DNA from 3 places in the Kitasatospora sp. NPDC094028 genome. Region 1 is predicted to be linked to each of the others. Evidence: riboswitches for the same ligand, from Rfam matches in the RefSeq annotation. Region 1 holds a riboswitch; each other region holds the start of a gene.
The links. Region 1 has a riboswitch for S-adenosylmethionine ahead of thrC (threonine synthase). Riboswitches for the same ligand answer to the same signal wherever they lie in the genome.
Positions count from the first base shown of each region.

Region 1 (10,455 bases):
TGAACAGGAAACGGCCCACGCCCCGGCCGGCGCCGAGCCGGCCCTCGGCGAGGCCGCCGGAGCGCACGTCGTGGCCGAGCGCCACCGGGATCGCGGGGCCGCCGGGGCCGGCCAGGCGCTCGCCGAGCAGCTTGCGCAGCGGGAGGTCGCGCCAGCCGAGGTTCGCCGAGTAGACCGCGATGCCGTTCTTCTCGTCGATCGTGCCCGGGACGGCGACGCCGGCGGCGAGCGGGGCGACGCCGAAGCGGGCCCGGCCCTCGTCCGCGAGGTCGGCGGCGAAGTCGAGGATGGCGGCGACGACGGCGTCCGTGCCGTGCTCCCGCCCGGTCGGTCGGCGTGCTTCGAACAGCACGGAGCCGTCCTGGGCGAGCAGCGCGGCCTTCATGCCGGTGCCGCCTACATCGAGTGCGATGACGTGCTTCACGGGGGACAGTTTCCCTTGGCCGGGTCGAAGAGGTCTAGTCCAGTTGTCGGATTGGTCTGGTCCATGATGGGTGAGCTTTGTCGCAGCCGCGACGGATCCGCGGGCCTTCGTGCCGGGGGCTCCGGAGCGCGTTCCGGTCGGCCGTCGTTCACCTGGTGTTGCGCATCGTGCAATGACCCTCCGCAGTTCGGTAACTACTCGGTGGGCACCCCCGAGTGGTGTGGACCACTGCGCGGTGGATTTGGCAGTGTTGCGTTCCCCCCTGTCGGATTCACCGGTCTTCCCGGTCCGGCCGCGTTCCTCCCCCCGAAGGCGGTACCCGCGTTGAACAGGCGCGCCCACGTTTCCGTTCGTGTGCTCGGCACCTCGCTGGCCGGAGCACTGGTGCTCACCGCGGTCAGCGCCTGCGGCGTGCAGGGCGACGGCAAGGTGACCCTCAAGCTGGTCGCCGCCGACTACGGGGAGAACGCCGAGACCAGCTCCAAGCACTACTGGGACGAGGTCGCCAAGGCCTTCACGGCGGCCAACCCCGACATCAAGGTCGACGTCGAGGTCGACAGCTGGACGGACATCGGCAAGAAGGTCGACGACATGATCGCGGCCGGGAAGTCCCCCGACCTGCTGCAGACCGGCGGCTTCGCCGACCAGGTCGCCGCGGAGCGGCTGTACCCGGCGGCGGACGTGCTCTCGATGGACACCCAGGCCAAGTTCCTGGACAACTTCGCCCACGCCGGCCAGGTGCTCGGGACGCAGTACGGCATTCCGTTCGTGTCCTCCTCGCGCGTGCTGTTCTACAACAAGAACGTCTTCCGCCAGGCCGGCATCACGCAGCCGCCGACCACCTGGAACGAGCTGCGGCAGGCGGCCGAGAAGATCAAGGCCAAGGTGCCCGGCGTGACCCCGTACGGTCTGCCGCTGGGCCCGGAGGAGGCGCCCGCCGAGTCGATGCTGTGGACGCTGAGCGGCGGCGGAAGCCTCTCCGACGACGTCGGCAACTACACCATCGACAGCACGCAGAACCAGGCGACCTTCAACTGGCTGAAGAGCAACCTGGTGAGCACCGGACTGACCTACCCCGAGCCCGGCAAGATGAACCGCACGCCGGTGTTCCAGGACTTCGTGTCCGGGAAGGTCGCGATGCTGAACGGGCACCCGACGCTGCTGCGGATGGCCGCCGCCGGGAAGATCGACTTCGGGACGGCGCCGATCCCCAAGAAGGACGGCGTCGGCAAGACCGGCAGCCTCGGCGTCGCCGACTGGATGATGGCGTTCAAGGCCAACGGGCACAAGAACGAGATCAAGAAGTTCATCAGCTTCGTCTACAACAAGGACAACCAGCTGAAGTTCGACGAGCAGTACAACCTGCTGCCCGTCACCCAGGACGCGTTCAGCCAGATGACCACCGATCCGAAGCACGAGGACCTCAAGCAGTTCGCGTCCGGGCTGACCAACGCCAGCTTCTACCCGTTCGGGGACCCGGCCTGGGGCGACGTCAGCAACCGGATCAAGACCGGGATCGGGCAGGCGGTGACCGGGGACCCGAAGCAGGTGCTCACGGAGCTCCAGGACGCGGCGGTCAAGGAGACCGCCCGGGTCCGGAAGCAGTAGCGGGGGCCGTGCCTGTCGGCGGCCGGCGCGAGAATGGCACTCCGGGCCGAGACGGAGGAGTGCTGCGGTGGGCGAGCTGACCGAGCGGGACCGCGCGGTGCTGGCGCTGGAAGGGCGGCAGTGGCGTACGGCCGGGGCCAAGGAGCGGGCGATCCGGGAGGAGCTGGGGCTCTCGTCGACCCGCTACTACCAGCTGCTGAACGCCCTGCTGGACCGCGAGGAGGCGCTGGCCCACGCGCCGGTCCTGGTGAACCGGCTGCGCCGGGTCCGGGAGGCCCGGCGGGCCGCGCGGTAGCCGCCGCCGGCCGCGGGGTATGGCCTGGGCATGGGATTCGAGGAGACGTGGACGCCGGCCACCGCGGCCGGGCGGGACGGTGTGCGGGCGATCCTGGCGGCGCCGGGGGACGCCGTGATCGCGCTCGACTTCGACGGGACACTGGCGCCGATCGTGGCCGATCCGAGCGCGGCGCGGGCGCACCCCGGGGTGCTGGAGGCCCTGCGCGGGCTGGCCTCGGCGGTGGGGGCCGTGGCGGTGGTGACCGGCCGGCCGGCCGGGCTGGCCGTGGAGTACGGGGGCCTGGCCGGGGTGCCCGGCGTGGTGGTGCTGGGGCACTACGGCGCCGAGCGCTGGGAGGACGGCGAGCTGTCGGCGCCGCCGGTGCATCCCGGGGTGGCCCGGGCGCGGGCGGCCCTGCCGGACGTCCTGGCCGCGGTGGGGGCGCCCGAGGGGACCTGGGTGGAGGACAAGGGCCGCTCGCTGGCGGTGCACACCCGGCGGACGGCGGCGCCGGAGCGGGCGCTGGAGCTGCTGCGCGCGCCGGTGGGCGAACTGGCCGCCGCGCACGGGCTGGTGGTGGAGCCGGGGCGGCTGGTGCTGGAGCTGCGGCCGCCGGGGGTGGACAAGGGGGCGGCGCTGACCGGCTTCCTGCGGGAGCGCGGCGCCCGTGCGGTGCTCTACGCGGGGGACGACCTGGGGGACCTGGCGGCCTTCGCCGCGGTGGAGGAACTGCGCGGCGAGGGCCTGGCCGGCGTACTGGTGTGCGCCGGGGCGGTCGGGGACACGCCGGTGCGCGAACTCGCCGACCGGGCGGACGTGGTGGTCGAGGGGCCCGAGGGCGTGGTGGAGCTGCTGAGCGACCTGGGGGAGGCGGTCAGAGCGCGTTGAGCTGGTCGAGGAACCACTGCTGCGGGGGGAGCGCGGTGGCCGCCGCCGCCAGGCGCTTGGTGCGGTCGGCGCGCTCCCCGGCGGGCATGGTGAGGCCGGCGTGCAGGGCGTCGGCGGTGGCGATGACGTCGTACGGGTTGACGCTCAGCGCGTCCTCGGCGAGCTCGGCGTGGGCGCCGGCCTCGCGGGAGAGGACGAGGGCGCAGCCGCGGTCGGAGACGACCGGCACCTCCTTGGCGACCAGGTTCATGCCGTCCCGGATGGGGTTGACCAGGGCGACGTCGGCCAGCCGGTAGGCGGCCAGCGAGCGCGGGAAGTCGTCGTCGACGTGCAGGATCAGCGGCTGCCAGCCGGGGGTGGCGAACTCGGCGTCGATCTCCTCGGCGAGCCGCCGGACGGCGGCCGTGTACGCGCGGTACTCGGCGAGGTCGGTGCGCGAGGGGTAGGCGAAGGCGATGTGCACCACCCGGTCGTGCCACTCGGGGCGGGTGCGGAGCAGGTGCCGGTAGGCCTGGAGGCCGCGGACGATGTTCTTGCTCAGTTCGGTGCGGTCGACCCGGACGATGGTGCGGCGCTCGCCGACGGCCGTGCGCAGGGCGGCGAGGCGCTCGTCGACGTCGGGGCGGTGGGCGCGTTCGCGCAGGAAGTCGGCGTCGGCGCCGAGGGCGTGCACGCCGAGGCGGGTGGTGCGGCCCTCGTGCGTGACGGTGAGCGCGTCGTGGTCGACGGCGGCACCGAGGACGGCCTCGCAGCAGGCGGCGAAGGCGCGGGCCCAGCGCTCGGTGAGGAAGCCGGCCCGGTCGGCGCCGAGGATGCCGGTGAGCACGGCCCGGGCGACGTCGTCGGGCAGCAGCCGGTAGTACTCGGGCGGGGCCCAGGGGGTGTGCGAGAAGTGGCCGATCCGCAGGTCGGGGCGCCGGGCCCGGAGCAGGGCCGGGGCCAGCGAGAGGTGGTAGTCCTGCACCAGCACGGCGGCGCCGGGGGCGGCCTCGGCGGCCAGCGCCTCGGCGAAGGCCGCGTTGTAGGCCTGGTAGGCGGCCCACTCGGTGCGGAAGTCGGCGTCGAAGGCGGGCGCGGTGGGCGTCGCGTAGAGCAGGTGGTGGACGAACCAGAGGGTGGAGTTGGCGACGCCGTTGTAGGCGCGGGCGAAGGTCTCGGGGTCGATGTCGAGCATCCGGACGGCCTGGCCGCCGACGTCGTGGCCGGCCAGGTCGAGGCGGCCTTGGGGGGCCTCGCGGGCGGCTCTGCGGTCGGCGTCGCCGAGGGCGGCGCAGACCCAGACGGCGTTCGGGTCCTCGATGGCGGAGAGGCCGGAGACCAGGCCGCCGCCGCCGCGGCGCAGGGTCAGCGTGCCGTCGTCGGCGGTGCCGAAGGACACCGGTCCCCGGTTGGAGGCCACCAGGACGGGGGCGGTTCCGGTCGTACTCGAACGTTCGGTCGTGAGATCGCCCATGGTTGGGATGTTGCCGTCGTTCGGATGCGGCAAACCCCTCAGTGCCGGGTCGCGTACTCGGGGACCGTGTGCATCGGGGGGCGTTCGAGGGCGGTGACGGGGTGGGTGTGGGCGGTGAAGCCCCGGGTGTCCGGGTCGCGGGTGAACTGGGTGAGCAGGGGGTGGACGAGATCGGCGGAGGCCTTGAGCCGGTGGGTGCGGTCGAGGCGTTCCAGGGCGGTGCGGTAGATGGTGGCGGCCATCCGGCCGAGGGCCTGGCCGTCCTGGTGGCGGTGGTGCCGGACGCCGACGTCGACCTGGGCCAGGGCGTCCAGCCCTACCAGCTCCAACGCGTCGACCAGCAGGCCGAGTTCGACGCCGTAGCCGGTGGGGAACGGCAGCCGTTCGAGCAGTGAGCGGCGGGCCGCGTACTCGCCGCCGAGCGGCTGGACGAAACCGGCGAGTTCCGGCCAGTGCAGGTTGAGCAGCGGGCGGGCGACGAGTTCGGTGACCCGGCCGCCGCCGGCCGGGACGACGGCGCCGGAGTCCGTCTCCAGCGGGCGGTCGTACATCGCCTTGACCAGCTGGATGTCCGGTTCGGTGAGCAGCGGGCCGAGGATCCCGGAGACGAACGCGGGGTCGAACTCGCGCAGGTCGGCGTCGACGAAGCAGACGATGCTGCCGCGGGTGACCAGGAGGGAGCGCCAGAGCACCTCGCCCTTGCCGGGGACGGCGGGCAGCCGGGGGAGGACGGCGTCGCGGTGCTCCACCCGGGCGCCGGCCTCGGCGGCGACGGCGGCGGTGGCGTCGCTGGAGCCGGAGTCGACCACCACGAGCTCGTCGACCAGTGGGACGCGTTCCATCAGTTCGCGCCGGACGGTGCGGACGATGTCGCCGACGGTGGCCTCCTCGTCGAGCGCGGGGAGGACGACGCTGACCGTCTGGCCGGTGCGCTCCTTGGCCCGCAGGAGGGTGCTGACCGGCCGGTCGGCCGCGCTCCACGAGCGGCGGCGGAGCCAGGACGCCACCGGCGGGAGGAGTGCGGGAGTCGGTTCGGCGGGCACGTGAATCTCCTCGGCGGGGTCGGGTGGGACGCGTCATCTCGCGTGGCGGACAGTCCCTTTCGGGTTTGCCGCCTTCGGATACAGTCTTCGTACAGCGGTCGGACCATTGCACGCCGGGGTCGCCGCCCACGCACCACCACAATTTCACAAGCTCATCCAGAGGGACTGAGGGAACGGCCCGTTGACGTCCCGGCAACCTTCTCGCGCGGCTGTCGTCGACAGGCCCCGGCGGGACAGGTGCCAATTCCGGCCTGTGGCGCGACCGCGCCGCGGGGAAGATGAGGAGAGAGGCCTCCGCCATCATGGCTATCGACACTGCCGTACCCTCCCCCAGCCTTCGGCCGGAGGGACCCCCACCCGTGGACCTCGGCCCCGCCGCGGCGCTGTCCTGTCGGGAGTGCGGCACCCGCTTCCCGCTCGGTCCGAGCTTCGCCTGCCTGGAGTGCTTCGGGCCGCTGGAGATCGCGTACGACTTCGGCTGCGCCGCCGCCGAGGAGCTGCGCAAGCGGATCGAGGCCGGGCCCGCCTCCATCTGGCGTTACGCGCCGCTGCTGCCGGTGCCGGCCGACGTGGCCTCCAAGCCCAACCTGAACCCCGGCTGGACCCCGCTGGTGAAGGCCGACAACCTGGCCAAGGAGCTCGGTTTCACGGCGCCGCTGCACGTCAAGGACGACTCGGGGAACCCGACGCACTCGTTCAAGGACCGCGTGGTGGCCTGCGCGATCGAGGCGGCCCGGGCGTTCGGCTACACCACGCTGTCCTGCTCGTCGACCGGCAACCTGGCCGGCGCGGTGGGTGCGGCGGCGGCCCGGGCCGGCTTCCGCTCGTGCGTGTTCATCCCGCACGACCTGGAGCAGGGCAAGGTCGTGATGGCCGGTGTGTACGGTGGCGAGCTGGTCGGCATCGAGGGCAACTACGACGACGTGAACCGCTTCTGCTCGGAGCTGATCGGGGATCCGGCCGGCGAGGGCTGGGGCTTCGTGAACGTCAACCTGCGGCCGTACTACGGCGAGGGCTCGAAGACGCTGGCGTACGAGATCTGCGAGCAGCTCGGCTGGCGGCTTCCGGAGCAGATCGTCATCCCGGTCGCCTCGGGCTCGCAGCTGACCAAGATCGACAAGGGCCTGCAGGAGCTGATCAAGCTCGGCCTGGTCGAGAACCGGCCGTACCGGATCTTCGGTGCCCAGGCCGAGGGCTGCTCGCCGGTGTCGACCGCCTTCAAGGACGGCCGGGACGTGATCAGGCCGGTGAAGCCGGACACCATCGCCAAGTCGCTGGCGATCGGCAACCCGGCGGACGGCCCGTACGTGCTGGACATCGCCCGCCGCACCGGCGGTGCCGTCGAGGACGTGACGGACGCGGAGGTCGTGGAGGCGATCCGGCTGCTGGCCCGTACCGAGGGCATCTTCGCCGAGACCGCGGGTGGCGTGACCGTGGGCGTGCTGAAGAAGTTGGTCGAGAGCGGGCAGCTGGACCCGGCCAAGGAGACCGTCGCGATCAACACCGGCGACGGCCTGAAGACGCTGGACGCCGTCTCCGACGCCGGGATGACCGCCGTCATCCGCCCCACCCTGGCGTCCTTCCGCGACGCCGGCCTCGCGTCCGCCTGAACCACCTCGACAGGAGAGCCATGAGCGCCAACGTCCGCATCCCCACCATCCTGCGCACCTACACCGGCGGCGCCGCCGAGGTGACCGCCGAGGGCGCCACCCTGGGCGAGGTGATCGCCGACCTGGAGAAGAACCACGCGGGCATCGCCGCGCGCGTCCTGGACGACACCGGCAAGCTGCGCCGTTTCGTCAATGTCTACGTGAACGACGACGACGTGCGCTTCGCCGAGGGCCTGGCGACCGAGATCAAGGACGGCGCCAGCGTCTCGATCATTCCGGCGGTGGCCGGCGGCTGCTGAGTCCGGCACGGGGCCGAAAAGGCCCTTGACCGGCCGTTCGCGCGTACGGAATTCCGTTCTCCGTGCGCGCGGGCGGCCGGTCGCATTTCGGCGGGAATATTTCCGCCCCGAGTGGGAGTAGAGTGTGCCTCGGCTGGGAACCGGGGGTTCCCCCCACGATTCGCCGGGCGGGTCGGCCCGGGTCGGGGCCGTGAAACATGTCAGGCAGATGTCAGAATTCCGGCAGCGTTCTGGGGTAATTCGTCCGCTCTGTCCGGCGCGAAATTCCGATTTCCTCCCGATTTGTTCGAAGTTGTCCCTCGGTTGGCCGGTGGAATTCCCGGCCGTTGGCCCTGTTGCAGAGGGCGTCGATCCGGATACATTCAGCCGCGGTCGCCGTAATCACCGCGCCCGGTGTTCCGGGGTGGGGGTAGCGGCGTCCACGGCTGCGCCCAGGGGGGGTTCCCCGGGCCGGCCTCCAGATCCGGGCCCGCTACCTGCGGGCGCGTGAAGGGCCAGCACAGCACTAGGGGAGTTCGGAATGGCTCAGGGCACCGTCAAGTGGTTCAACGCGGAGAAGGGCTACGGCTTCATCGCGGTCGACGGTGGTGCGGACGTCTTCGTCCACTACAGCGCGATCCAGATGGACGGCTACCGCACCCTCGAGGAGGGCCAGCGGGTCGAGTTCGAGATCTCTCAGGGACAGAAGGGCCCGCAGGCGGACATGGTTCGCGCTGCGGCGGAGGGCTGATCCCTTCCGACCCCCAGGAGCTCGGCACGGCCCACGGCTGGTGACCACCCGCTTCTCGACGGGCCCGTACGACACGCGTCGTACGGGCCCGTTGGCGTGTCCGCGGGGGTGGCGCGGCGGCCGGGTCGACGGCTCGCGGGCTTGTCGATTGGGCTTGCACTCGACCACCCGGAGTGCTAATCATTGGCGTTAGCACTCACAGTGTGAGAGTGACAGCGGACCGGGTCGGTGAGGCCCCCGGGAGCGGCAGGGGAATGGACCTCCGCACACCAGGGCCGTCCGTCGCGGGCACCCCTTGGTCCGAGCAGTCGACCGTGTCCCGGAGGACCACTTCTGATGGCCAAGATCATCGCCTTTGATGAGGAAGCTCGCCGCGGCCTTGAGCGTGGCATGAACCAGCTCGCCGACGCGGTCAAGGTGACGCTCGGCCCCAAGGGCCGCAACGTCGTGCTGGAGAAGAAGTGGGGCGCCCCCACGATCACCAACGACGGTGTCTCCATCGCCAAGGAGATCGAGCTCGAGGACCCCTACGAGAAGATCGGCGCGGAGCTCGTCAAGGAGGTCGCCAAGAAGACGGACGACGTCGCGGGTGACGGCACCACCACCGCCACCGTGCTCGCCCAGGCCCTGGTTCGCGAGGGTCTGCGCAACGTCGCCGCCGGCGCCAACCCGATGGCCCTGAAGCGCGGCATCGAGAAGGCCGTCGCCGCCGTCTCGGACCAGCTGCTGGCCCAGGCCAAGGACGTGGAGACCAAGGAGCAGATCGCCTCCACCGCCTCCATCTCGGCCGCCGACACCCAGATCGGCGAGCTCATCGCCGAGGCCATGGACAAGGTCGGCAAGGAAGGCGTCATCACCGTCGAGGAGAGCAACACCTTCGGTCTGGAGCTTGAGCTCACCGAGGGCATGCGCTTCGACAAGGGCTACATCTCCGCCTACTTCGCGACCGACCTGGAGCGCATGGAGGCGACCTTCGAGGACCCGTACATCCTCATCGCCAACTCCAAGATCGGCTCGGTCAAGGACCTGCTCCCGCTGCTGGAGAAGGTCATGCAGAGCGGCAAGCCGCTCGTCATCATCGCCGAGGACGTCGAGGGCGAGGCCCTGTCGACCCTGGTCGTGAACAAGATCCGCGGCACCTTCAAGTCCGTCGCCGTCAAGGCCCCGGGCTTCGGCGACCGCCGCAAGGCCATGCTCGGCGACATCGCCATCCTCACCGGTGGCACCGTGATCTCCGAGGAGGTCGGCCTCAAGCTGGAGAACGCCGGTCTCGACCTGCTGGGCACCGCCCGCAAGGTGGTCATCACCAAGGACGAGACGACCATCGTCGACGGTGGCGGCGACAGCGAGCAGGTCGCGGGCCGCGTGAACCAGATCCGCGCCGAGATCGAGAACAGCGACTCGGACTACGACCGCGAGAAGCTCCAGGAGCGCCTCGCCAAGCTGGCCGGCGGCGTGGCCGTCATCAAGGCCGGCGCGGCCACCGAGGTGGAGCTCAAGGAGCGCAAGCACCGCATCGAGGACGCCGTCCGCAACGCGAAGGCCGCCGTCGAGGAGGGCATCGTCGCCGGTGGTGGCGTCGCGCTGCTGCAGGCCGGTGTCGCCTTCGACAAGCTGGAGCTGGACGGCGACGAGGCCACCGGTGCCAACATCGTCAAGGTCGCGCTGGAGGCCCCGATCAAGCAGATCGCGACCAACGCCGGCCTGGAGGGTGGCGTCGTGGTGGAGAAGGTGCGCAACCTCCCCGCCGGTCACGGCCTGAACGCCGCCACCAACGAGTACGTCGACCTGGTCGCCGCCGGCATCATCGACCCGGCCAAGGTCACCCGCTCCGCGCTGCAGAACGCCGCCTCCATCGCGGCGCTGTTCCTCACCACCGAGGCCGTCATCGCCGACAAGCCGGAGAAGGCCGCCGCGGCCGCCGGCGGCGGCATGCCGGGCGGTGACATGGACTTCTGATCCTGATCGGTTTCCCGATCGGATCGGCTGATCCTCGTCCGCGTGGGCGGTTCCCTTCGGGGAGCCGCCCACGCGGCGTTTCCGGCCGTCTCGGCGTCGGGCGGACAATGGACGGATGGCTTCCGACGACATCGAGACCGCCCTGCACCACGCGCGGGCGCAGA
Region 1 is NZ_JBMVFA010000005.1:66,673-77,127, forward strand. It holds gene ACPC54_RS10345 (ROK family protein) at 1-424, opposite strand, end outside; gene ACPC54_RS10350 (extracellular solute-binding protein) at 779-2,032, shown strand; gene ACPC54_RS10355 (DUF3263 domain-containing protein) at 2,100-2,327, shown strand; gene otsB (trehalose-phosphatase) at 2,358-3,197, shown strand; gene ACPC54_RS10365 (alpha,alpha-trehalose-phosphate synthase (UDP-forming)) at 3,184-4,650, opposite strand; gene ACPC54_RS10370 (glucosyl-3-phosphoglycerate synthase) at 4,689-5,693, opposite strand; SAM riboswitch class I at 5,843-5,978, shown strand; gene thrC (threonine synthase) at 5,996-7,303, shown strand; gene ACPC54_RS10380 (ubiquitin-like small modifier protein 1) at 7,324-7,602, shown strand; gene ACPC54_RS10385 (cold-shock protein) at 8,123-8,332, shown strand; gene groL (chaperonin GroEL) at 8,669-10,291, shown strand; gene ACPC54_RS10395 (DUF8819 family protein) at 10,407-10,455, shown strand, end outside.

Region 2 (10,455 bases), on a different contig from region 1:
ACCGTCGCGTACGGCCAGGAGAGCCGCGAGTCCTGCCTCGACTACATCAACACCAACTGGACGGACATGCGCCCGAAGAGCCTCGTCGAGGCCATGGGCGCCTGACCCCCTTGACCACCTGACGGTGCCCCGGGCCCCGGTCCGTCCCCACACGGACCGGGGCCAGTCGTCTGCCCGGAAGACCGCCGTCCAGCTCCCGGGCCGCACCCTGGAGCGGCTGCCGTTCCGCGTCGAGGTCATCCGGACCGGCGGCGGCGCCGAGTGCCGGCCCGCCTTCCGTCGGCACGTGCTCGACGAAGGAATCGCCCCCACCTCATCGACGCCGAGGAGTCCGCCTGTCGTTCCTCCGGTGATGACGGAGCCCCGCCGACCGGCGGGTCGGCGGGGCTTTCGCCGTTTCCGGGGGTGGGTCGGAGTACGGGCGGCAGGTGGCGGCGGAGGAGGCCGAGGGCGGGTGGTGCCGGCGCCCTCGGCCTCGTGGTGCTACGTCGGCCGGGTGGGTGCGTCCGGGCGGGAGGGGCCGGCGGAGGTGGTCCCGGGGTGGCCCGGTCGGCGGCCCGGTGGGTGGTCGGTGTGGAGGTGGTGTTGGAGGCGGAGGTGGCGGAACTGGTAGACGGCGCCGGATTGGCGGAGGGCGCCGCGGTGGTAGGCGTCGGTGAGGAAGGTGATGGTGTCGCGGGGGAGTTTGCCGGTGAGGGGGAGCCAGATGCGGACGAGGAGGAGCCACTGGCCCCAGGCGGTGAAGCCGAGGACGTAGGCGGGGACGGCGCTGATGCTGCCGATGGCGCCGATGGTGATGGCGCGTTGGAGGCCCCAGTCGTAGGGGCCGAAGGTGCCTTGGAGGAGGTGGACCCAGCAGGCGCCGCCGGCGGAGACGGTGATGCCGAAGAGGGGGAGGAGGAGGGCGGCCTGGCGGGTGATGGTGGAGCGGTTGGCGGCCAGGAGGCGGCTCGGGCGGCGGCGGAGGCGGTGTCCATCGGGGATTCGAGGGCGGTCAGGAGGCCGAAGACGGCGGTGGTGGCGGTGGCGAAGGTCAGGCCGAAGAGGGTCATGTTGGCGATCGCCGTGTCGCGGATCCGGGGGTTTCCGAGGGGGACGTGGTCGAACAGGTACCACTGGGCCGAGCTGGCGACGGCGCAGCCGGCGCCGAGGACGAAGGAGGCGAGGAAGAGCGAGCCCAGGTGGACGGCGATGGCGCGGGGGGAGCGGGCACGGGCGGCGTCGCCGCCGCGGGGCCAGCGCAGGCGGGTGTAGGTCGGTTTCCAGCTCTCGCCGTGGTTGACGGCGAGGGTGATGGCGTAGGCGGCGGAGAAGGCGAAGCCGGCGGCGAGGCCGACCAGGAGCCCCTGGAGGAGCACCTCGCTGACGGAGAGCTGGAAGAAGAGGCCGAGGGTGCAGGCCGAAGTCGATCACCCGGGGGCCGTCCGGGCCGAGCAGGATGTTCTCCGGCTTCAGGTCCCGGTGCACCACGCCGGCCCGGTGGATCGCCACCAGCGCCCCGGCCAGGTTGACCGCGAGGCGCCGCAGTTCCTCGGGGCCGTACGCGCCGCCGTCGTTCACGGCGCGGCGCAGGTCCGGGCCGGCCACGTACTCGCTGACGACGTAGGGGACGGTGCCGTCCAGGTCGGCTTCCAGGACCCGGGTGGTGCAGTAGGGCTCGACCTTGCGCCAGGCGGGGATCTCCCGGCGCAGCCGCTCCCGGTCCTCGGCGTCGACGGCGCGCAGCACCTTGACGGCGACCCGCCGCCCCTGAACGTCGTACCCCTCGTACACCACGCCCTGGCCGCCCGCGCCGAGCCGGCCGTCGAGGTAGAAGCCGCCCAACTGCCGCGGATCACCGGGCAACAACGATTCGCCCACCAGGCGCCCTCTCTGTGTTCGCTGCCGTCGAGGACGAGCGTGCCGATCTCCGCGCGCCGGACACCAGGCCACGGGACCGGCCATCCGTGGCCGGTCCCGCTGACCTGCGCGGTTCGGGGCGCCGGGGGTCCCGGACGGTATGAGGCCGGCGTGCGGCCGGTCCGCGATCGGCCTGCGATCGGCCTGCGATCGGCCCTCGATCGGACTGCGGCCGACCCGCGATCGGCGCCGCGGGCCGATGTGGGCGGGTTCATCCCGGATACGGATGTGGCCAGTGGTTGTCGTGGGAGCCGTGGCGACCGGTGGTACGGGTGCGATGTTGGCAGGTCCCTGCACGTAAGTGTGATTCCTGAACTCGTGTTCGACGGATCACCGTTGACTGACGTGTGCCCAGATCGGGCCCGGAGTGGGAGGGGATCCGCATGTCTCGATCGGAAGTCGGAACGCCACTGAGACCCACGTCGACGGAGGCGGGCCCCGCGCCCGGCGCCGTCGACGGTGCCGCCGTCGAGGCGCGGGTGTTACCCGCCCGGGCGCTCGGCGGGCTGGTCGCCCCGGCGCAGGGGCTGGGCTGCATGGGCCTGAGCGAGTTCCGCGGGCCGGTCGACGAGCACCGGGCGCTGCGCACCGTCCACCGCGCGCTGGACCTCGGCGTGACGATGCTGGACACCGCCGACATCTACGGCCGGGGCCGCAACGAGGAACTGGTCGGCCGGGCCGTCCGGGGCCGGCGCGACCGGGTCGTGCTGTCCACCAAGTTCGGCATCGTCCGCACCGACGACCCGAACGAGCGCTCCGTGAGCGGGCGGGGCGACTACGTCCGGCGCAGCTGCGAGCAGTCCCTGCGCCGCCTCGGCGTCGACCACATCGACCTCTACTACGTGCACCGGATCGATCCGGCCACGCCGCTGGAGGAGACGATGCTGGCCCTCGCCGACCTGGTCGCGGAGGGCAAGGTCCGCCACGTCGGGCTGTCCGAGGCGAGCCCGGAGGAGATCCGGCTGGCGCACGCGGTGCACCCGGTGTCCGCGGTGCAGAGCGAATGGAGCCTGTGGAGCCGGGAGTTGGAGGCGAGGGTGGTGCCGACCTGCCGGGAGCTGGGGATCGGGATCGTCGCGTTCTCGCCGCTGGCCCGGGGCATCCTCTCGGACGGCTTCCGCACGCTCGACGACCTCGCCGCCGACGACGACCGGCGCCGCAACCCGCGGTTCGCCGAGCAGAACTTCGACCGCAACCTCCGGCTGGTCGCGGCGCTGCGCGAGCTCGCGCGTGAATGCGGCGCCACCGTCAACCAGTTGGCCCTCGCCTGGGTGCAGGCCCGGGGCGCCGACGTGGTGCCGATCCCCGGGGCCGAGCGGCCCGAGCACGTCGAGGAGAATGCCCGCGCCGCGCACCTGCGGCTGTCGGCGGACGAGTTGCGGCGGATCGAGGAGCTCTCTCCCGCCGAGGCCGTGGCCGGCTTCCGCCTCGACCAGTGCCGGGCGCAGATGCTCCGCTGACCGGACCGCACGACGGGCCCGCGCGGGGCCGTCGACCAGAGAGGGAACCACCCCGTGTACACCGTTTTCCATCCCGAACTCGCCGCACTCGCCACGTCCCTGCACGCGCAGTACGCCGAGTTCGTCTCCGGCGGCTGGACCGCCGAGCGGCTGGGCCGCCACCAGCTGGAGGGCTTCCGCCGGACCGTCGCCTACGTGCGGGAGCGGTCGCCGATGTACCGCGCCCGCCTCGGCGGGATCGACCCGGAGGCCATCACCGCGCTGACCCCGCGGACGCTGGCCGAGATCCCCTTCACCACGAAGGAGGACCTGCGCACGCATCAGCTCGACGTCCTCTCCCGGCCGCTGTCCGAGGCCTGGGTGTACTACGAGACGACCGGGACCACCGGCGCCTCCACGCCCGCGCCGCGCGGCAACGTCGACAGCCTGCACACCAACATGGCGCTGACCTTCCACAGCGAAACGATTCTTCGCCGGTTCGGCGCGGACCAGGTCATCGGGATCAGCGGCCCGAACGACCTGCACGCCAACGGCGACACCTTCGGCGAGGTGTGCCGCAACCTGGGCATCGCGGTGGCGAAGCTGTGGCCGCTCTCCCCGCTGGTCGGCTACGACCGCGCCCTGCGGGTGATCCGGAAGCTCGGGATCACCGGGCTGATCTGCACGCCGAGCATGGCGCTCTCGCTGGCGGCCGCGGCCCTCGAAGCGGGCCTGGACCCGCGCCGCGACCTCCCGGTGAAGGTCCTGATGCTCACCGGCGAGGTCGCGCCGCCCGCGCTCCTGGACAACATCGGCTTCCTCTGGGACGCCGAGGCCCACAACGTGCTGTACGGGTCCCAGGAGGCGTCCGTGCTGGGCGCCGGCGCCGGGGACGGCGGCCTGTACCTCACCCCGCTGATCAACCACTACGAGGTCCTCGACCCGGCCACGCTGCGGCCGGCCGAGGCCGACGCGGCCGGGGTGCGGTGCGGCGAGCTCGTGGTCACCCACCTCTACCAGGGCGCCAAGCCGCTGCTCCGCTACCGGACGGGCGACCTGGTGCGCGTCCACCCGGCGGCGCCCGGTACGGCGATCCCGGCGGAGCGGATCGAGGTGCTCGGCCGGGCCGGCGACCCGGTGGTGGTCAACGGCGCCGCCGTCACCACCTACGACATCGAGGACCTGCTGCTGCGCCACCTGCGCGGGCACACCGACTACCGCATCGTCATCGACCGGCCCGCCGGCGCCGACACGGACGGCATCACCCTCGTGCTCCCGCCCGCTTTCGAGCCGTCCCGGGCGGTGGTCGACCGGACGGTGGAGGAGGCCTCGGCCGTCCTCGGCGTGCCGGTCACGGTCGCCCACGGGCCGATGGCCGAGAGCGCCGGCGGGGCGGGCCCGGTGAGCTGGAAGACGGCCCGGGTGGTGGACCGCCGCACGGGCGTCCCGAGCGGGGCGGTGCCGGCGGCCCGCTGAGCCGTCGAGCGCGGCGGGGGGAGGCGGCCCCGGGACGAAGGACCTCCGGTCCGCACCTGTGACGGCAGGTGCGGACCGGACCGGTGTGTCGGCCTGAGGGGCTGTGCGGCCGTCACCCGGGTGCCCGGCATTCGGCGCACGTCGGCGGGCGGGGCGCGGTGTCGGGTGGCTAGCGTGGCGGCCGGGGCCCGTCCGACGGGCCCGGGGGCGATCCGAGCACTTCCACGGGTCGGGACGCCGGGCTCCGGCCGTCCGGCCCGCCCTCCAGGAGGCAGTACACATGAGACTTCGGGCCTGTTCGAGCGTGCTGGCGACGGCGGCGCTGACCGTCGGCCTGGCCGCCGGTGCGACCCCGGCCGGGGCCGCCGCCGATCCGCCGGCGTTCCTCGACCGGTTGACCACCGTGTCCCCCGTCGCGTCCACCGTCCCGGCGAACGGCGACGTGAACCCGTACGGCACGTTCACCGTCCGGGAGAGCATCGGCGACCTGCACCGGGGCAACGTCCTGATCAGCAACTTCAACAACTCGGCCAACCTGCAGGGCCTCGGCACCACGCTGGTGCAGGTCGCCCCGGACGGCACGGTGACCACCTTCGCCACGATCGACCCGGCCCACCTGCCCGGCCCCTGCCCCGGCGGGGTCGGCCTCACCACGGCGCTGACCGTGCTGCCCGGCGGCTGGGTCGTGGTCGGCAGCCTGCCCACCGCGGACGGCATGTCGCCCACCGCCCGGGCCGGCTGCCTGCTGGTGCTCGACAAGCACGGCACGGTGCGCGAGACCATCGCCGGGGACGGCATCAACGGGCCCTGGGACATGACCTCGATCAGCATCGGCAAGCGCAGCGAGCTGTTCGTGACCAACGTGCTCAACGGGACGGTCGCGGGCGGCGGCGCCGAGGTCGACCAGGGCACCGTCCTGCGGATCACCCTGTGCGACGCGGGCGACGAGCCGCCGCAGCGGGTGGCCACCACCGAGATCGGCTCCGGCTTCGCCGAGCGGACGGACCCGGCGGCACTGGTGGTCGGCCCGACCGGCGTCGGCCTCGGCCACGACGGCTCGCTCTTCGTCGCCGACACCGCCCTCAACCGGATCACCGCCATCCCGGACGCGATCTTCCGCAAGGACAGCGCCGGCACCGGACGGGTCGTCACCGCGGGCGGCAGCCTCAACGGCCCGCTGGGGATGGCGATCACGCCCCGGGGTGACGTGCTGACGGTCAACGGCGGGGACGGGAACATCGTCGAGACCACGCCGGCCGGGCAGCAGGTGGCGGTCAAGCAGATCAACAGCGCGGGCAGCCCGCCCGGCGCGGGTGCGCTGTTCGGCCTCGCGCTGGACCTCGACCGCGACGCGGTCTACTTCGTCAACAACGCGGACAACGTGCTCGACGTGCTGCACTGACGACCTCCGCGTGACGGTGCACCGGCTGCCGACGGCGGCCGGTGCACCGTCGTTCCCGGGGGCCGGCGAGGGACCGGGGCGAGGTCGGGAAGGGGGGAGGTTTGGTGGCGGGCCGAGGGAATCTTGTAGGGTTCCTCGCGAATCATCCAGAGGGGTGGAGGGACCGGCCCGACGAAGCCCCGGCAACTCCCCGGCCGACCCGGCGCGCGACGTGCGCGCCGCGACGACCGGGATCAGTGCCAACTCCGGCCTGTCGCCAACGTGGCGCGGGAAAGATGAGGAGACACGGTGCTTCCAGTGCTGTCCTTCGCCCGGGCGCTTCCCGCCCCGGCGCTTCCGCGTACCCGTCTCGTGCCCGGCGCAGGCGACCGGCCGACTTCTCCGGCCCGTCCTCGCTGACCACCCCCACGCTCCCCGCGCGGAGCCCCCGTGACCCGGCACCCACCCCGCCGCTCACGGGTTCTGAGACTGGAGTACCCGTCCATGGAGAACACGAGCGGCGTCGGCGTGCTCGACAAGGTCACCTCGATCCTCGCCACCCTGGAGGCCGGGCCCGCCACGCTGGCCGGGCTGGTCGCGGCCACCGGCCTGGCGCGGCCCACCGTGCACCGGCTCGCCGTCGCACTGGAACGCCACCGGATGGTCGGCCGGGACATGCAGGGGCGGTTCATCCTCGGCCCCCGGCTCGGGGAGCTCTCGGCGGCCGCCGGTGAGGACCGCCTGCTCGCGGCCGCCGGGCCGGTGCTCGTCCACCTGCGCGACGTGACCGGGGAGAGCGCCCAGCTGTACCGGCGGCAGGGCGAGGTGCGGATCTGCGTGGCCGCCGCCGAGCGGCTCTCCGGTCTGCGCGACACCGTCCCGGTCGGTGTCACCCTGCCGATGAAGGCCGGCTCGGCCGCACAGATCCTGCTGGCCTGGGAGGAGCCGGAGCGCCTGCACCGCGGGCTGCAGGGCGCCCGGTTCACCGCCACCGCGCTCAGCGGCGTGCGGCGGCGCGGCTGGGCGCAGTCGCTCGGCGAGCGCGAGCCCGGGGTCGCCTCGGTCTCCGCGCCGGTGCGCGGCCCGTCCAACCGGGTGGTGGCCGCCGTCTCGGTCTCCGGCCCGATCGAACGGCTCAGCCGGCACCCGGGCGTGCACCTGTCCCAGGCGGTCGTGGAGGCGGCCACCCGGCTCGGCGAGACGCTGCGGCAGGCCTGAACTCAGGGGCGGCCGGGCCGGAGCGCGGCGAGGGAGGGGCGGGGGACGCGGCTGATCACAGAGCCGATCAGGGTGCCGATCGACACCCCGAACACCGCCGACACGGCCGCCAGGACGGACTGCGCGCCGTTGCCGACCTCGATCTGCGCGGTGTTCAGCAGGCCGAACGAGCCGGGGACGACGATCCAGAACGCCGGGAGGTAGAGCACCTGCCAGAGCGGGCCGCCGGGCAGCCAGTGCACCAGGGTGGCCGCGAGCGCCGCGGAGACCGCGCCGGCCAGGCCGCCGATCGCCGCGCCGTGCGCCGAGCCGACCACCACCTGGACGGTGACGCTGACCGCGATCACCGCGACGATCCACGGGATGGCCCGGGGCGGGGTGTTGACGTTGATCACGACGCCGGCGACGGCGATCGCCAGCCCCAGCCCGATCACCCACCAACTCGGCTCGGCCACCTGGACGTTGGCCAGGGCGCCGGCCGGCATGCCGGTCGCGGTCGCGGCGGCGGCCACCCCGGCGAGGAACAGCGCCAGCTGCACCGCGCCGGACACCAGCCGGGCCGTCCCAGCGCTGGCCGCGCCGGCGGCGATCTCCGACAGCCCGGTGACCAGCAGCCCGCCCGGCAGCAGGATCGCCAGCGTGGCGACGATCGTCCGCAGCGGCCCGTCCAGCAGCGAGGCCCGCGCGAGCGAGAGGACGAGCAGCGCGACCAGGAAGCCGGCCGCGACGGGCAGCAGCGGCCGCAGGTACGGCAGCCGCCGGGCGAGCACGGTCAGCCCCACGACGATCAGCGAGCCGGCGCCGGCGGCCAGCACGTTCGCCGCCAGCGGCTGCAGGAAGAGGCAGATCCCCATGCCGACCGGCAGCGCCCCGAGGTCGGCGACCCAGGCGGGCCAGCGGGCCGGCGCCCGCCGGATGGCGTCCAGTTCGGCGAGCGCCCGGGGGCCGTCGAGCTCGCCGCGGCGCAGCCGGTGCACCAGGTGGAGGACGTCGGCGGTCTGCTCGAACCGGAGCGCGGCGCCGACCGGCTGGAACCGGGTGGCCTCGTCCGCGTCCAGGGCGACGAACAGGCCGTTGGTCAGGGCGGCGACCCGGACCTCCGGGGCGCCCAGGGCCTGCCCGAGCGCGCGGAGTTCCTCCTCGACGTCGTGGACGGGCAGGCCGCCGCCGAGGAGGGCCTCGCCCAGGTCGAGCAGCAGGCGGCGGAGCGGGTCGGGCGGGGCGGCGGTGCCCCGGACCGGGGGAGACGTGCTGGACATGGCAGGTATCGTCCCACCCCGCCCGGTTCGGTCCGACTCTGCCCCGGTCTGTTCGTTTCCGGCCGTGGACGCACGCGGGCCCGGGAGCCGTTCCTCGGCTTCCGGGCCCGGGTGGGACGGCGGGGTCAGCCCTGCGTGAGGGCCTCGGCGGCGGCCTTGCGGCGCCGGCCGACCAGGACGGAGGCGCCGAGGACGACGGCGGCGGCGACCAGCGAGAGGTACATCTGCTTGCGGCCGTCCGCGTCCGTGAACATGTAGGCGATGACGAAGCCGATCATGCCGATGGCGACCCAGGTGAGGTAGGGGTACAGCCACATCCGCACGGTCAGGCGGTCCGGCGTCTCGCGCTCGATGATCTTGCGCATCCGCAGCTGCGAGAAGCAGATCACCAGCCAGACGAACAGGGCGACGGCGCCGGAGGAGTTGAGCAGGAAGGAGAAGACGGTCTCGGGGTAGGTGTAGTTGAAGAACACGGCGACGAAGCCGAACACCACCGAGGAGAGGATGGCCACCTGCGGGACGCCGCGGGAGGTCACCGTGGCGAAGGCCTTCGGGGCGTCGCCGCGCTGGCCGAGCGAGTACGCCATCCGGGAGGCGGTGTACATGCCGGAGTTGAGGCAGGACAGCACGGCGGTCAGCACGATCACGTCCATCACCTGGCCGGCGTGCGGGATGCCCACGTGGTCGAGGACGGCGACGTACGGGCTGGCCTTGACCTCGGCGGAGTCCCACGGCAGCAGGGTGACCACGAGCAGGATCGAGCCCAGGTAGAAGACGCCGATCCGCCAGATGACGCTGTTGGTGGCCTTGCTGACCGCCTTCTCCGGGTCCTCCGACTCGCCGGCGGCGAGGGTGACGATCTCGCTGCCCATGAAGGCGAAGACGACGGTGAGCATGCCGGTGAAGACCGCGCCGACGCCGTTCGGCAGGAAGCCGCCGTGGCCGGTGAGGTTGCTGAGGCCGACCGCGTGGGTGTCCGGCAGGGCGCCGAAGACGGCGAGGCCGCCGATCACCAGGAACGCGGCGATCGCCACCACCTTGATGCCGGCGAACCAGAACTCGAACTCGCCGTAGGAGGCGACCGAGAACAGGTTGGTGGCGGTCAGCGCCGCCATCACGATCAGCGCCCAGCCCCACTGCGGGACGCCCGGCACCCACTGGTGGAGGATCTTGGCGCCGGCCGTCGCCTCGACTGCGAGCACCACGACCCAGAAGAACCAGTACAGCCAGCCGATGGTGAACCCGGCCCAGCGGCCGAGCGCGCGGTCCGCGTAGGCGGAGAAGGAGCCGCTCTGCGGGTCGGCGGCCGCCATCTCGCCGAGCATCCGCATCACCAGCACGACCAGCACGCCGGCCAGTGCGTAGGAGAGCAGGATGCCCGGGCCGGTGGAGGCGATGCCCGCGCCGGAGCCGACGAAGAGGCCGGCGCCGATCACGCCGCCGATGGCGATCATCGACAGGTGGCGGTTCTTGAGGCCGGCCTTCAGGTGGCCGTCGCCGCCGTGCCCGATCGGGGCCGGCGGGTGGGAGCCGGGGGCGGGGGGCGCCGCCTGCTTGGTGGTGTCCGCACTCATGAAGGGTGTCCTGTTGCCTTTCCGTCGCGGAGTGACCCTCGGCTCGGCACGCCGGAGGGTGGGGGACAGACCCGCGCATTGCGGTGCAACCTAACTTCTACGCCCGAGTATCGGAACAAGTCTTCGGCAACAGTTCGCTCACCGGACACATATGCCCAGCTCAGGGCGGGTGCAGAGGTGGCATGGAAAGCTCAGATCTGACGCAGCGT
Region 2 is NZ_JBMVFA010000003.1:472,110-482,564, reverse strand. It holds gene ACPC54_RS07665 (MbtH family protein) at 1-105, shown strand, start outside; gene ACPC54_RS07660 (protein kinase domain-containing protein) at 484-1,845, opposite strand; gene ACPC54_RS07655 (aldo/keto reductase) at 2,436-3,359, shown strand; gene ACPC54_RS07650 (phenylacetate--CoA ligase family protein) at 3,414-4,814, shown strand; gene ACPC54_RS07645 (NHL repeat-containing protein) at 5,095-6,216, shown strand; SAM riboswitch class I at 6,356-6,498, shown strand; gene ACPC54_RS07640 (IclR family transcriptional regulator) at 6,700-7,413, shown strand; gene ACPC54_RS07635 (threonine/serine exporter family protein) at 7,416-8,672, opposite strand; gene ACPC54_RS07630 (amino acid permease) at 8,798-10,246, opposite strand.
Region 2: it holds a riboswitch for S-adenosylmethionine, as region 1 does, so the genes downstream of both, ACPC54_RS07640 (IclR family transcriptional regulator) here and thrC (threonine synthase) in region 1, are expected to answer to the same signal.

Region 3 (10,455 bases), on a different contig from region 1:
CGACGTTGCCCTGCTCCTGCGAGGTGCGCGGCAGCGAGACGCCGGCCTGGCCGTACGCCCAGACCATCAGGCCCGAGCAGTCGAAGGTGCTCGGCCCGGTGGAGCCCCACTGGTACGGCGAGCCCTGCTTGCTCATCGCCTTGGCCACCGCGACGCCCGCGTAGCCGCTCGCCTGCGGCAGCGGGCCGATGTCCGGGCGGTCGGAGCCGCGCGAGGCCCGGTCCACCTGAGCCTGCTGGGCCTTCAGCGCGGCACGGTCGGCGGCGCTGAGCGAGTTCATCAGGTCCTGCGCGGCCTTCAGCTTCTGGTTGACGTCCGCCTTGGCCTGGTTCAGGTCCTTGGTCGTGGAGTCGAGCGAGGCCAGCACCGCGGCCGCCTCGGTCTTCTGCTGGTCCAGCCGGCGCTGCTGGTCCAGCAGCCCCTTGAGCGCCTCGGCCTGACTGTTGCTGGCCTGCTGGACGCTGGACGCCTTCTGCAGGTAGCCGCTCGGGTCGGAGGAGAGCATCAGCTGGACGGACGGGTCGATGCCGCCGGTGCGGTACTGCTCTCCGGCCACCTCGGCCAGACCCGACTTCAGCTGGGTCATCTGGTCCTGGCTGCGCGCCACCTGGTCCTGCAGCTGGTCCGACTGCTTGCGCAGCTGGTCGGCCCGCTCCTTGGCGCCGTTGTACTTCTCGGCGGCCTGCTCCTGCTCGGTCTGGAGCTGGTCGATCTGCTCCTTGACCTGGTCCTTGCTGGGCTGGGGCGCGGCGTGCGCGCCCACCTGGGCCGAGAGGGCGACCGCGGTCGCAGCGGCAGCGGTGAGCACGGAGACCCGTGCGCGACTCGGCTGCTTCGGACGGCGGTGGGAGGCCAAGAGACCGGCTCCTTCTTCCATCGGACTCACCTGTACGAGTGAGAATCCGGAAAATAGGTTTGACGCCAGACCCTAGTGAAGATCTCTGCGTTTCGCCAACCCCCCAATGGCGTGAAACCGGCCTCCGACGCTGACTTCACCAGATCCGCACATGACCGCCATCCGGGCGCTGACCAGGCATCACGCCCTCCGGCCCGGGTCAGGGCCGGGCCAGCCGGTTCAGCAGCAGCACCGAGGCCACCGGGCGCGCGCCCGCCTTCCGCACGCCCTCCGCGACCTCCCGATCGGTGGACACCACCACGACCGGACGGCCCTGCGGCTCGGCCCGCACCAGACGGCGGATCAGCTCGTCGGCCGTCTCCCCGGTCCGGCTGAACCGCACCCGCACCCCGCGCGGCGGCGCCATGATCACCGGAACGTCCAGGTCCTGGCCGTCGAACACACAGGTGACCTCCGCCTGGGTGCGCTGCGCCAGCATCGCCAGCCCGCCCAGCAGCCGGATCCGCTGCTGCTCCAGCGGCAGCGTCGGATAGCCGGTCTTGGTCACGTTGTAGCCGTCCACCACCAGGTGCACCTGCGGGATCGCCAGCAGCTGGTCCAGCAGCGCCGGATCGTCGTCCGCCAGACCCCGCCTGGCCACGTCGTGCGGCGAGGCCGCCCCCGGCACCACCGCCTCCACCAGATCCGCCGGGCGGATCTGCGAGACCGGCAGCGCCAGCTCCCGCTGCAGCCCCTGCGCCGACTGCAGCACCGTGTCCAGCAGCAGCCGCAGCCGCATGTCCTCCACGCTGCGCCCCTCGCGGGCCGAACGGCGGCCCTGCTCGGCGGCGTTCTCCAGCTCCGAGACCCGGTGCCGCAGCCGCCGCGCCTCGCTCTCCGCGGTGCCGCGCTCGGCCGCCGCCTGGGCCTTCACGGACTCCAGCTCCCCCGCCAGCCGGCGCGCCTCGGCCTGCGCCCGGCGGGTGTCGCTCTCCAGCGACCGCACCTTCTTGCGCAGCGACTCGGCCTCCCGCCGGACCTCCTCGGACTCCGCGCGCTGGCGGTCCAGGTCCGCGCGGGCGGTGGCCCGCAGCTCGGCCAGCTCGGCCTGCAGCTTCTCCAGCAGCCGCGCGGACTCCGCGGCCGCACCCTCGGCCCCGGCCCGCTCGGCCTCCTCGCCCGCCTCCGCGACCAGCCGGCTCCACCCGGCCGAACGCACCAGGTAGGCGGCGGCCGCGACGTCCATCGGGTCGGCGGCGCCCGGCACGGTGCCCGACTCCAGCGCCTTCACCAGGTCCGGCTGGCCGAGCCGCAGCCGCTCCGCTATCCGCACCCGGAAGGCCGGCTCCGACTCCAGCGCCGCCGCCAGGGCCGTCGCCGCGTACTTGGCCCGCCGCGCGGGGGTGAACTTCGCGTACTGGCGCAGGCTCTGCGGCAGTTCGGCCGCCGGCAGCCCGCCGAGCGCGTCCGAGGCCAGCCCGACCACGCGCCGGCGCACCCCTTCGGGCAGCGGCCGGTCGAGCTTCTCGACCGCCCGCTCCGCCGCCGCGCCGGTCTCCCCGGCCACCTCCGCCGCCCCGGGCCCCTCGGCCGTGCCGGACGCCCCGGGCGCCCCGGACTCGGACGCGGCCGGCTCGACGGGCTCCTTCGCTGCGTCCACCACGTCCTCGGCTCCGATCCTGCTCCAGCGGGGCACGGCCGCGGCCGCCCCTGTCGTCACGCTCCGTGCGTCTTGTCTGTATTGTCCCGTGCGGTGGACGGGCGCGCCCGCACCGCCCACCGCACCCCCGGCATCAGCCCTGCTCGGCGGGGGTCTCCACGCTCTCGGCCCCCGGGCGGGCCACCAGCTCGACCTGGTCCACCGCGTTGCACCAGCGGCAGCGCACCGACTCGATCGTCTCGCTCAGCACCTGGGTCTCCTCGACCTTGGATTCGCCGGCCAGGTCGAAGTGGAGGAACTCGGTCACCCGCGCGGTGCGGGTCACGTCGAAGCGGGTGAGGTTGCCGCACAGCGTGCAGCGCCAGCGCGTCTCTGCGGTCAGGGCGGGGACGGTCATCGGGGGTCCTCTCGGGTGGTCCCTGGGTGGGCCAGGCGCTCCCCCCGGAGCCCCGGCGTCGGCGGCGGGAGGCGGGAATGCCCGCCCCAAGCCTATTGCCTGGGGCAACCGCCCCGGCCACCAGTTCAGCGAAGCCGCCGCCCAGGGCGCGTCTTGTGGATCTTGTCGGATCAGGCCGCGGCGTTGGGGTGCGTGCATCGCAAGGCGGAGGAGGGAGCCACTGCGGTGGGGGCACCTCCCGGCCGAAGGCTGGGGGCCATTGGCGACCGACGACAACGCGGCGAGGTGCGTGCCCTGGGGGTACCTCCCGGCCGGAGGCCGGGGGAGCGTCGCGGACCCGGCAAAGATCCCCAAGACACGCCCTAACCCACCTGCCGTACTGCGCCGTGTCACCTCGGCCGCCCGGAGGGATGCTTGGCCGCATGGCGCTCGCGGCTCCCGACCACACCGGCGCGCCGGCCGGCCGCCCGGCCGGGCCCGCCTCGGCGGTCAGCTACGCCCTGATCGCCGTCAACACGCTGGTGTTCCTGCTCGCCCCGGCCGCCGGCCTCAACCCGCTCTACGGCACCGGCCAGGCCCGGGTCTGCGCCGAGCAGCGGTACGAGCAGCGCTGGGGCACGATCCCGGCGGAGATCCTGGCCGGCCGTCCGCTGACCTCCGAACAGCTGGCCGAGGCCCCCGACCCCGTCCCGGGCTGCCCGGTGGCCGCGACCCCGGGCAAGCACCCGGCGCTGTCCGTCCTCACCGGGCTCTTCCTGCACGCCGGCTGGCTGCACCTGGCCGGCAACCTGCTCTTCCTCTACGTCTTCGGCCCCACCGTCGAACAGCGCCTGGGCCGGGCCCGGTTCGCCGTCTTCTACCTGGCCGCCGGCAGCCTGGCCACGTACGGCTTCGCGCTCGCCGAGGCGCACTCGCCGGGCTCCACCCGCGTCCTGCTCGGCGCCTCGGGCGCGATCTCCGCCGTGCTCGGCGCCTACCTGCGCTTCCATCCGCGCGCCCGGGTGACCACCCTCGTCCCGCTGCTGCTCTTCCTGCCGCTGCGCTTCCCGGCCTGGCTGGTGCTCGGCCTGTGGTTCGCGCTGCAGTGGTGGTCGGTGCACGCGGCCGGCCCCGGGGTGGCGTACCTGGTGCACGTGATCGGCTTCTCGGCCGGGTTCCTCTACGCCTGCGCCGTGGCCGGTCACCCCCCGCGACGCCCCGGCTGACGCCCGATACCCTGGCGGCAACCCACGAAGGAGCGCGAACAGTGATCACCGCCATCGTCCTGATCAAGACCAGCGTCGACCGCATCCCGGAGATCGCCGAGGCCATCGCCGCGATCGAGGGCGTCAGCGAGGTGTACTCGGTGACCGGCGGCTACGACCTGGTGGCGATGGTCCGGGTGCGCCGCCACGACGACCTGGCCGATGTCATCCCGGGCCGGCTGAACAAGGTCCCGGGCGTGGCCCAGACCGAGACCCAGATCGCCTTCCGCACCTACTCCCAGCACGACCTGGAAGCCGCCTTCGCCCTCGGCCTCGACGAGTAGGGCACCCCGGGCGGCCCTCAGCCCTCCCGCCGGCTGTCGGCGACACAACGCCCGCCCTCGTTGCGGTAGTTCCACGCCGCGCCGTCCGCGACCAGCTCACGGACGGCGGTCAGGAAGCGCTCGACGTGCTCGTCCGGCGTCCCGGCGCCGAAGCTCACCCGGATCGCGTTCAGGCTGCGCTCACCGGGCAGCGACGGCTCGGGAGCGCCGCACGCGGAGACCGGAGCGGGCGCGACCCCCGAATCGTCCCCGAGCAGGGTGCGCACCAGCGGGTGGGCGCAGAACAGTCCGTCGCGCACCCCGATGCCGTACTCGGCGGACAGCGCGGCCGAGAAGTGCGAGCTGTTCCAGTCCTGGACGACGAAGGACAGCACGCCGACCCTCGCGGAGCCTTCCCCGAACAGGTTCAGCACCTTGACCTGCGGAATCTCCGCCAGCCCAGCGGTCAGCCGGGCGATCAGCTGCTGCTCCCGGGCCTCCAGCGCGTCGAAGCCCGCCTCGGTGAGCGCCCGGCAGGCGGAGGCGATCGCGTAGGCGCCGATGACGTTCGGCGAACCGGCCTCGTGCCGGGCCGGGCCGGAGTGCCACTGCACGGCCACCGAGCCGTCCGTCTCCCGGGCCACCGTCCGGGTCGCCCCGCCGCCGGCCAGGTACGGCTCGGCGGCGTCCAGCCAGTCCGAGCGACCGGCCAACACCCCTGCGCCGAACGGCGCGTAGAGCTTGTGGCCGGAGAAGGCGATCCAGTCGACGCCCGACTCCCGGACCGACACCCGGTGGTGCGGGGCGAGCTGCGCCGCGTCCAGCACCACCCGGGCGCCGTGCCGGTGCGCGGTCTCGGTCAGCGCGGCGACCGGCCACAGCTCGCCGGTGACGTTCGAGGCCCCGGTGACGCAGAGCAGCTTGGGGCCCTCGGGCGCCCCGGCGAGCGCGGCGTCCAGCGCGGCCACCGCCTCGGCCCGCGAGCGCGGCGCCCGCAGGTAGCTGACGTCGAGCCCGGCGTGCGCCCAGGGCAGCAGCGAGGCGTGGTGCTCGGTCTCGAAGGCGAACACCCGGGTGCCGGCCGGCACGGCCCCGGCCAGTAGGTTGAGCGAGTCGGTGGTGGCGCGGGTGAACACCACCTGGTCGCCCTCGCGCAGGTCGAGGAACTCGGCGACGGTCCGGCGGCTCTGCTCGAACAGGTCGGTGGACAGCTGGGAGAGGTACCCGGCGCCCCGGTGCACGCTGCCGTAGTACGGCGCGTAGGCGGCGACGTCGTCCCAGACCCGCTGCAGCGCCGGCGAGCTGGCCGCGTAGTCGAGCGCCGCGTAGCCGACCTTCTCCCCGCTGGCGAGCGGGACCTGGACGTCCCGGCCGAGAACGGCGAGCGGGGTGCGGACCGGGGTGCGGACTTCGGTGGCGATCGACATGAGGATGCACTCCTTCAGGGGATGAGGGACCCCGGGAGTGCTGATCGTCCGGTGTCCGCGCTTGCCGCACGGACGATTCGCCGAGCGACCCGGTCCTCACCCAGGGCACCCCGCCACGGACGGAGGGTTGCCGGACAGCAAGCTGGGGCTTGTCGCTGTCACTCATGACCTGGCGAAGACTCTAGGTCGCGTACGTCGGGTGGTCAAACGACCATCCACCATCCGGACACGACGAGGGCCCGCGGCGAGGAATCGCCACGGGCCCGTCAACTGCCGCCTCAGCCGCGGCTGGTGGCCGCCGACCAGCGGCGCAGCAGCTCCTCGGCCCGGCCCGAGTCGATGGCCTCGGCCGCCCGCGCCATGCCCGCGCGGAGCTGCTCGATGAGCGACGCGTCGCCGGGTTCGAGTGCGACCAGCGCCGCCGCCGTGTTCAGCAGGACGGCGTCCCGCACCGGCCCGTGCTCCCCGGCCAGGAGCCGGCGCGCGACCTCGGCGTTGTAGGACGGGTCCCCGCCGCGCAGCGCCTCGATGCCGACCAGCTCGATGCCGACCTCCCGCGGGTCGAAGGAGGTCTCGGTGACGACGCCGTCCCGCACGATCCACACCTGCGAGGTGGTGGTGATGGTGAGCTCGTCCAGCCCGTCGTCGCCGCGGAACACCAGGGCGCCGGCGCCGCGCCGGGCGAGCACCCCGGCGATCAGCGCGGCGAGCCGGGTGTCGAAGCAGCCGATCGCGTGTGCGGTGACCTTGGCCGGGTTGGTGAGCGGGCCGAGGATGTTGAACGCGGTCGGCACCCCGAGGTCGCGCCGCGCAGTGGCGGCGTGCCGCATCGAGGGGTGGAACTTCGCGGCGAAGCAGAAGGTGAGCCCGACCTCCTCGGCGACCTCGGCGACCCGCCGCGCGGACAGGTCGAGCGAGACGCCGAGCTTCTCCAGCACCTCCGAGGAGCCGCTGGCGGAGGAGGCCGCCCGGTTGCCGTGCTTGACCACCTTGGCGCCGGCGGCGGCCGCGACGATCGCCGACATGGTGGAGATGTTGACGGTCTTCGCCCGGTCACCGCCGGTGCCGACGATGTCCACCGCCGGGCCGGGGATGGTCAGCGGCTCGGCGTGCGCGTACATCGAGTCCACCAGACCGGTGATCTCGTCCACGGTCTCGCCCTTGGCCCGCAGCGCGACCATGAAGCCGGCGACCTGGACGGGGGACGCCTCGCCGCTCATGATCCGGTCCATCGCCCACGCGGTGGCCGAGCGGTCGAGGTCCTCCCCCTTCAACAGCGTCGCCAGGATGTCCGGCCAGGTGCGGACCACCTGCGCGGGGTCGCTACCGCCGTTCGCAGGGTTCACGTTCACCATGGCTGACTCCACTGTTGTCGGTTCCCCCACTTCGGGGGACGTCCGTACGGATGTAAGTCAGCCTATCGAGCGGAAGGGTCCCCGCGGCGGCCCCTTCTCTCGTACTGAGACAGCTCCGGCAACTTCGTGCTGGAACGGTTCCCGGCCCGTCCGCCGCCGCTCAGCGGGCGGCCGGCGCCCGCTTCGCCAGCCGGGCCCGCAGCAGGACGGCGGCGGCCTCGGCCAGCGCCACCGGGTCCACCGGGCGGGAGATCGCGGCGTCGGCCCGGCTCCAGGCGGCGAGCCAGGAGTCCTGCGGCCGGCCGATCAGCACCAGCACCGGCGGGCAGCCGTAGATCTCGTCCTTGAGCTGGCGCCCGAGCCCGAGCCCGCCGGCCGGCACCGCCTCGCCGTCCAGGACACAGAGGTCTACGCCGCCCTTCTCCAGCGCCTTGAGCACCGCGGGGGTGGTCGCGCACTCCAGGTAGGACAGCTCCGGAAGATCCTCGGCGGGCCGGCGGCCGAGCGCCGTCAGCACCTGCTCGCGGGTGTTGCGGTCGTCGCTGTAGACGAGGACGGTGAGCGTCTCGTCGGTCGTGTACGCCATGGACCCTGCTCCCTCAAGTGTGATCCGGACCACGTTCGCCTGATCCGGATGCTACTCCGCTTTGCCCCGTCGCCGACTCCCCCGCGCGCACCTTCCTCCCCAGGCCGCCGCGCCCGCCGCTCGGCCGCCTGGAGGACACCCCGTCACCCCGTCTCCCGCGGTCCACCCGTACGGCCGACCCCGGGCCCTCTCCCCTTACCCCCGCGCGCCCGCGCGACCCGGCAGCGACACGCTGAGCACCGGGCGGCACGGCCTCACCGAGGAACCGTCAGAAAAGGGACACGCCGCTGCTCAGCCCCCGTACGGCCCCCCGGCCGCCCCCCAAGCGGGCATACCGCACGCACCGGACACTCCGAGGGACACCCCCCGGCGTGAAGACGGAATAAGGGACCGACATAATGTCCGTCGTGGCGACAGCAACAGCAGTAGAAACCGGGCACGCGCATGGATCGGTCAACCGACCGAACATGGTCAGCGTCGGAACGATCGTCTGGCTCAGTTCCGAGCTGATGTTCTTCGCGGCCCTCTTCGCGATGTACTTCACGCTCCGCTCCGTCAAGGGGGCCGAGTTCTGGACCGAGAAGGCACACGCCCTCAACGTCCCCTTCTCCGCGGGCAACACCACGATCCTGGTGCTCTCCTCGCTGACCTGCCAGCTCGGCGTGTTCGCCGCCGAGCGCGGTGACGTGAAGAAGCTCCGCGCGTGGTTCATCCTGACGTTCTTCATGGGCGCGATCTTCATCGGCGGTCAGATCTTCGAGTACACCGAGCTGGTCAAGAAGGACGGCCTGTCGCTGTCCTCCGACCCGTACGGCACGGTGTTCTACCTGACGACCGGCTTCCACGGTCTGCACGTGACGGGTGGTCTGATCGCCTTCCTGCTGGTCCTGGGACGGACGTACGCAGCCAAGCGCTTCACGCACGAGCAGGCCACCGCGGCGATCGTCGTGTCGTACTACTGGCACTTCGTCGACGTCGTGTGGATCGGCCTGTTCGCGACCATCTACCTGATCAAGTAACCAGCTGATCAGGTCGCTGGCCACCGGCTGCGGCCCCCGCCCTCACCGGCGCAGGGCCGCTTCTGCCGGTGCCGACGCTCCCACCGACCGACCGCGCGCGCAGCCCTCGAGAGGCAGCCTCGTGCCGGCCAGACCGGCCGCCGGGTGCACCCACCAGTCGACCAGATCCTGACACCGGGGTTATTCCGTGAAAAAGCTCTCCGCACGACGGCGCCACCCATTGGCGGCGCTGGTCGTCCTACTTCTCGCCCTGGCGGCCACCGGGGGGCTGTACGCCGCGTTCGCGCCCGCCAGCAAGGCGCAGGCCGACGTCACCGCGCAGTCGCTCGAGATCGAAGAGGGCAAGAAGCTCTTCGCCGTCGGCTGCTCCTCCTGCCACGGCCTGAACGGCCAGGGCAGCAGCGACGGTCCGAGCCTGGTCGGCGTCGGCACCGCGTCCGTCGACTTCCAGGTCGGCACCGGCCGCATGCCGGCCCAGCAGCCCGGCGCCCAGGTCCCGCGCAAGAAGGACATCTACTCGCAGTCCGAGATCGACCAGCTGGCCGCCTTCGTGGGCTCGCTGGGCCCCGGCCCGGTGGCGCCGAAGCCTGAGCAGTACACCTCGACCAACCCGGAGGACATCTCCAAGGGTGGCGAGCTGTTCCGCACCAACTGCGCCCAGTGCCACAACTTCGCCGGCCAGGGTGGTGCCCTGACCAAGGGCAAGTACGCCCCCTCGCTGGAGGGCGTGGACGCCAAGCACATCTACGAGGCCATGCAGACCGGCCCGCAGAACATGCCGTCGTTCCCGGACAGCACCATGCCCGAGGACCAGAAGAAGCAGATCGTGGCCTTCGTCCGCCACACCACCTCCGATGAGCCCAACCCCGGTGGTCTCACGCTCGGCAGCCTCGGTCCGGTGACCGAGGGTCTGTTCGGCTGGATCTTCGGCCTCGGCACGCTCATCGCGGTCGCGATCTGGGTCGCCGCCCACACCACCAAGGCCAAGAAGTCATGAGCCACGACATGTCAGAGAACCTCCCGGAGTCGCACGGCTCCGCCGGCGAGGTCGCCGAACACGGCAACCCGTTCGCCGACCCGGGCCTGCCGGCCCACGAGCCGCGTCGCACCGACATCGACGAGCGGGCCGCCAAGCGCGCCGAGCGCCAGGTCTCGCTGATGTTCGTGGTCTCGATGCTCGCCACCATCGGCTTCATCGCCTCGTTCGTGGCCATCGACCCCGACAAGATCGTCTACATCTTCCCGCTGGGCAAGGTCAGCGCGCTGAACTTCGCGCTGGGCATGACCCTGGGCGTCGCGCTGTTCATGATCGGCGCCGGTGCGGTCCACTGGGCCCGCACGCTGATGTCGGACGTCGAGGTTCCGGCCGAGCGTCACCCGATCGAGGCTGACGACGAGCTGCGCGCGGACATCATCGAGCAGTTCAAGACCGGCGCCGCCGAGTCCGGCTTCGGCCGCCGCAAGATGATCCGCAACACCCTCCTCGGCTCGCTGGCGCTGGTCCCGCTCTCCGGCGTGGTCCTGCTCCGCGACCTGGGCCCGCTGCCCGAGAAGAAGCTCATGGGCACCGGCTGGGGCAAGGCCACCCAGGCCACGCCGCTGGAGCTCGTCAACATGAGCACCATGCAGCCGATGAAGGCCGAGGACATCGTCATCGGTTCGCTGACCT
Region 3 is NZ_JBMVFA010000001.1:220,305-230,759, reverse strand. It holds gene ACPC54_RS01010 (C40 family peptidase) at 1-856, opposite strand, end outside; gene ACPC54_RS01005 (NYN domain-containing protein) at 1,056-2,495, opposite strand; gene ACPC54_RS01000 (hypothetical protein) at 2,629-2,892, opposite strand; gene ACPC54_RS00995 (rhomboid family intramembrane serine protease) at 3,315-4,097, shown strand; gene ACPC54_RS00990 (Lrp/AsnC ligand binding domain-containing protein) at 4,139-4,420, shown strand; gene ACPC54_RS00985 (aminotransferase class V-fold PLP-dependent enzyme) at 4,438-5,826, opposite strand; SAM riboswitch class IV at 5,879-5,996, opposite strand; gene trpD (anthranilate phosphoribosyltransferase) at 6,105-7,181, opposite strand; gene ACPC54_RS00975 (response regulator) at 7,342-7,767, opposite strand; gene ctaE (aa3-type cytochrome oxidase subunit III) at 8,166-8,786, shown strand; gene qcrC (cytochrome bc1 complex diheme cytochrome c subunit) at 8,974-9,783, shown strand; gene qcrA (cytochrome bc1 complex Rieske iron-sulfur subunit) at 9,792-10,455, shown strand, end outside.
Region 3: it holds a riboswitch for S-adenosylmethionine, as region 1 does, so the genes downstream of both, ACPC54_RS00985 (aminotransferase class V-fold PLP-dependent enzyme) here and thrC (threonine synthase) in region 1, are expected to answer to the same signal.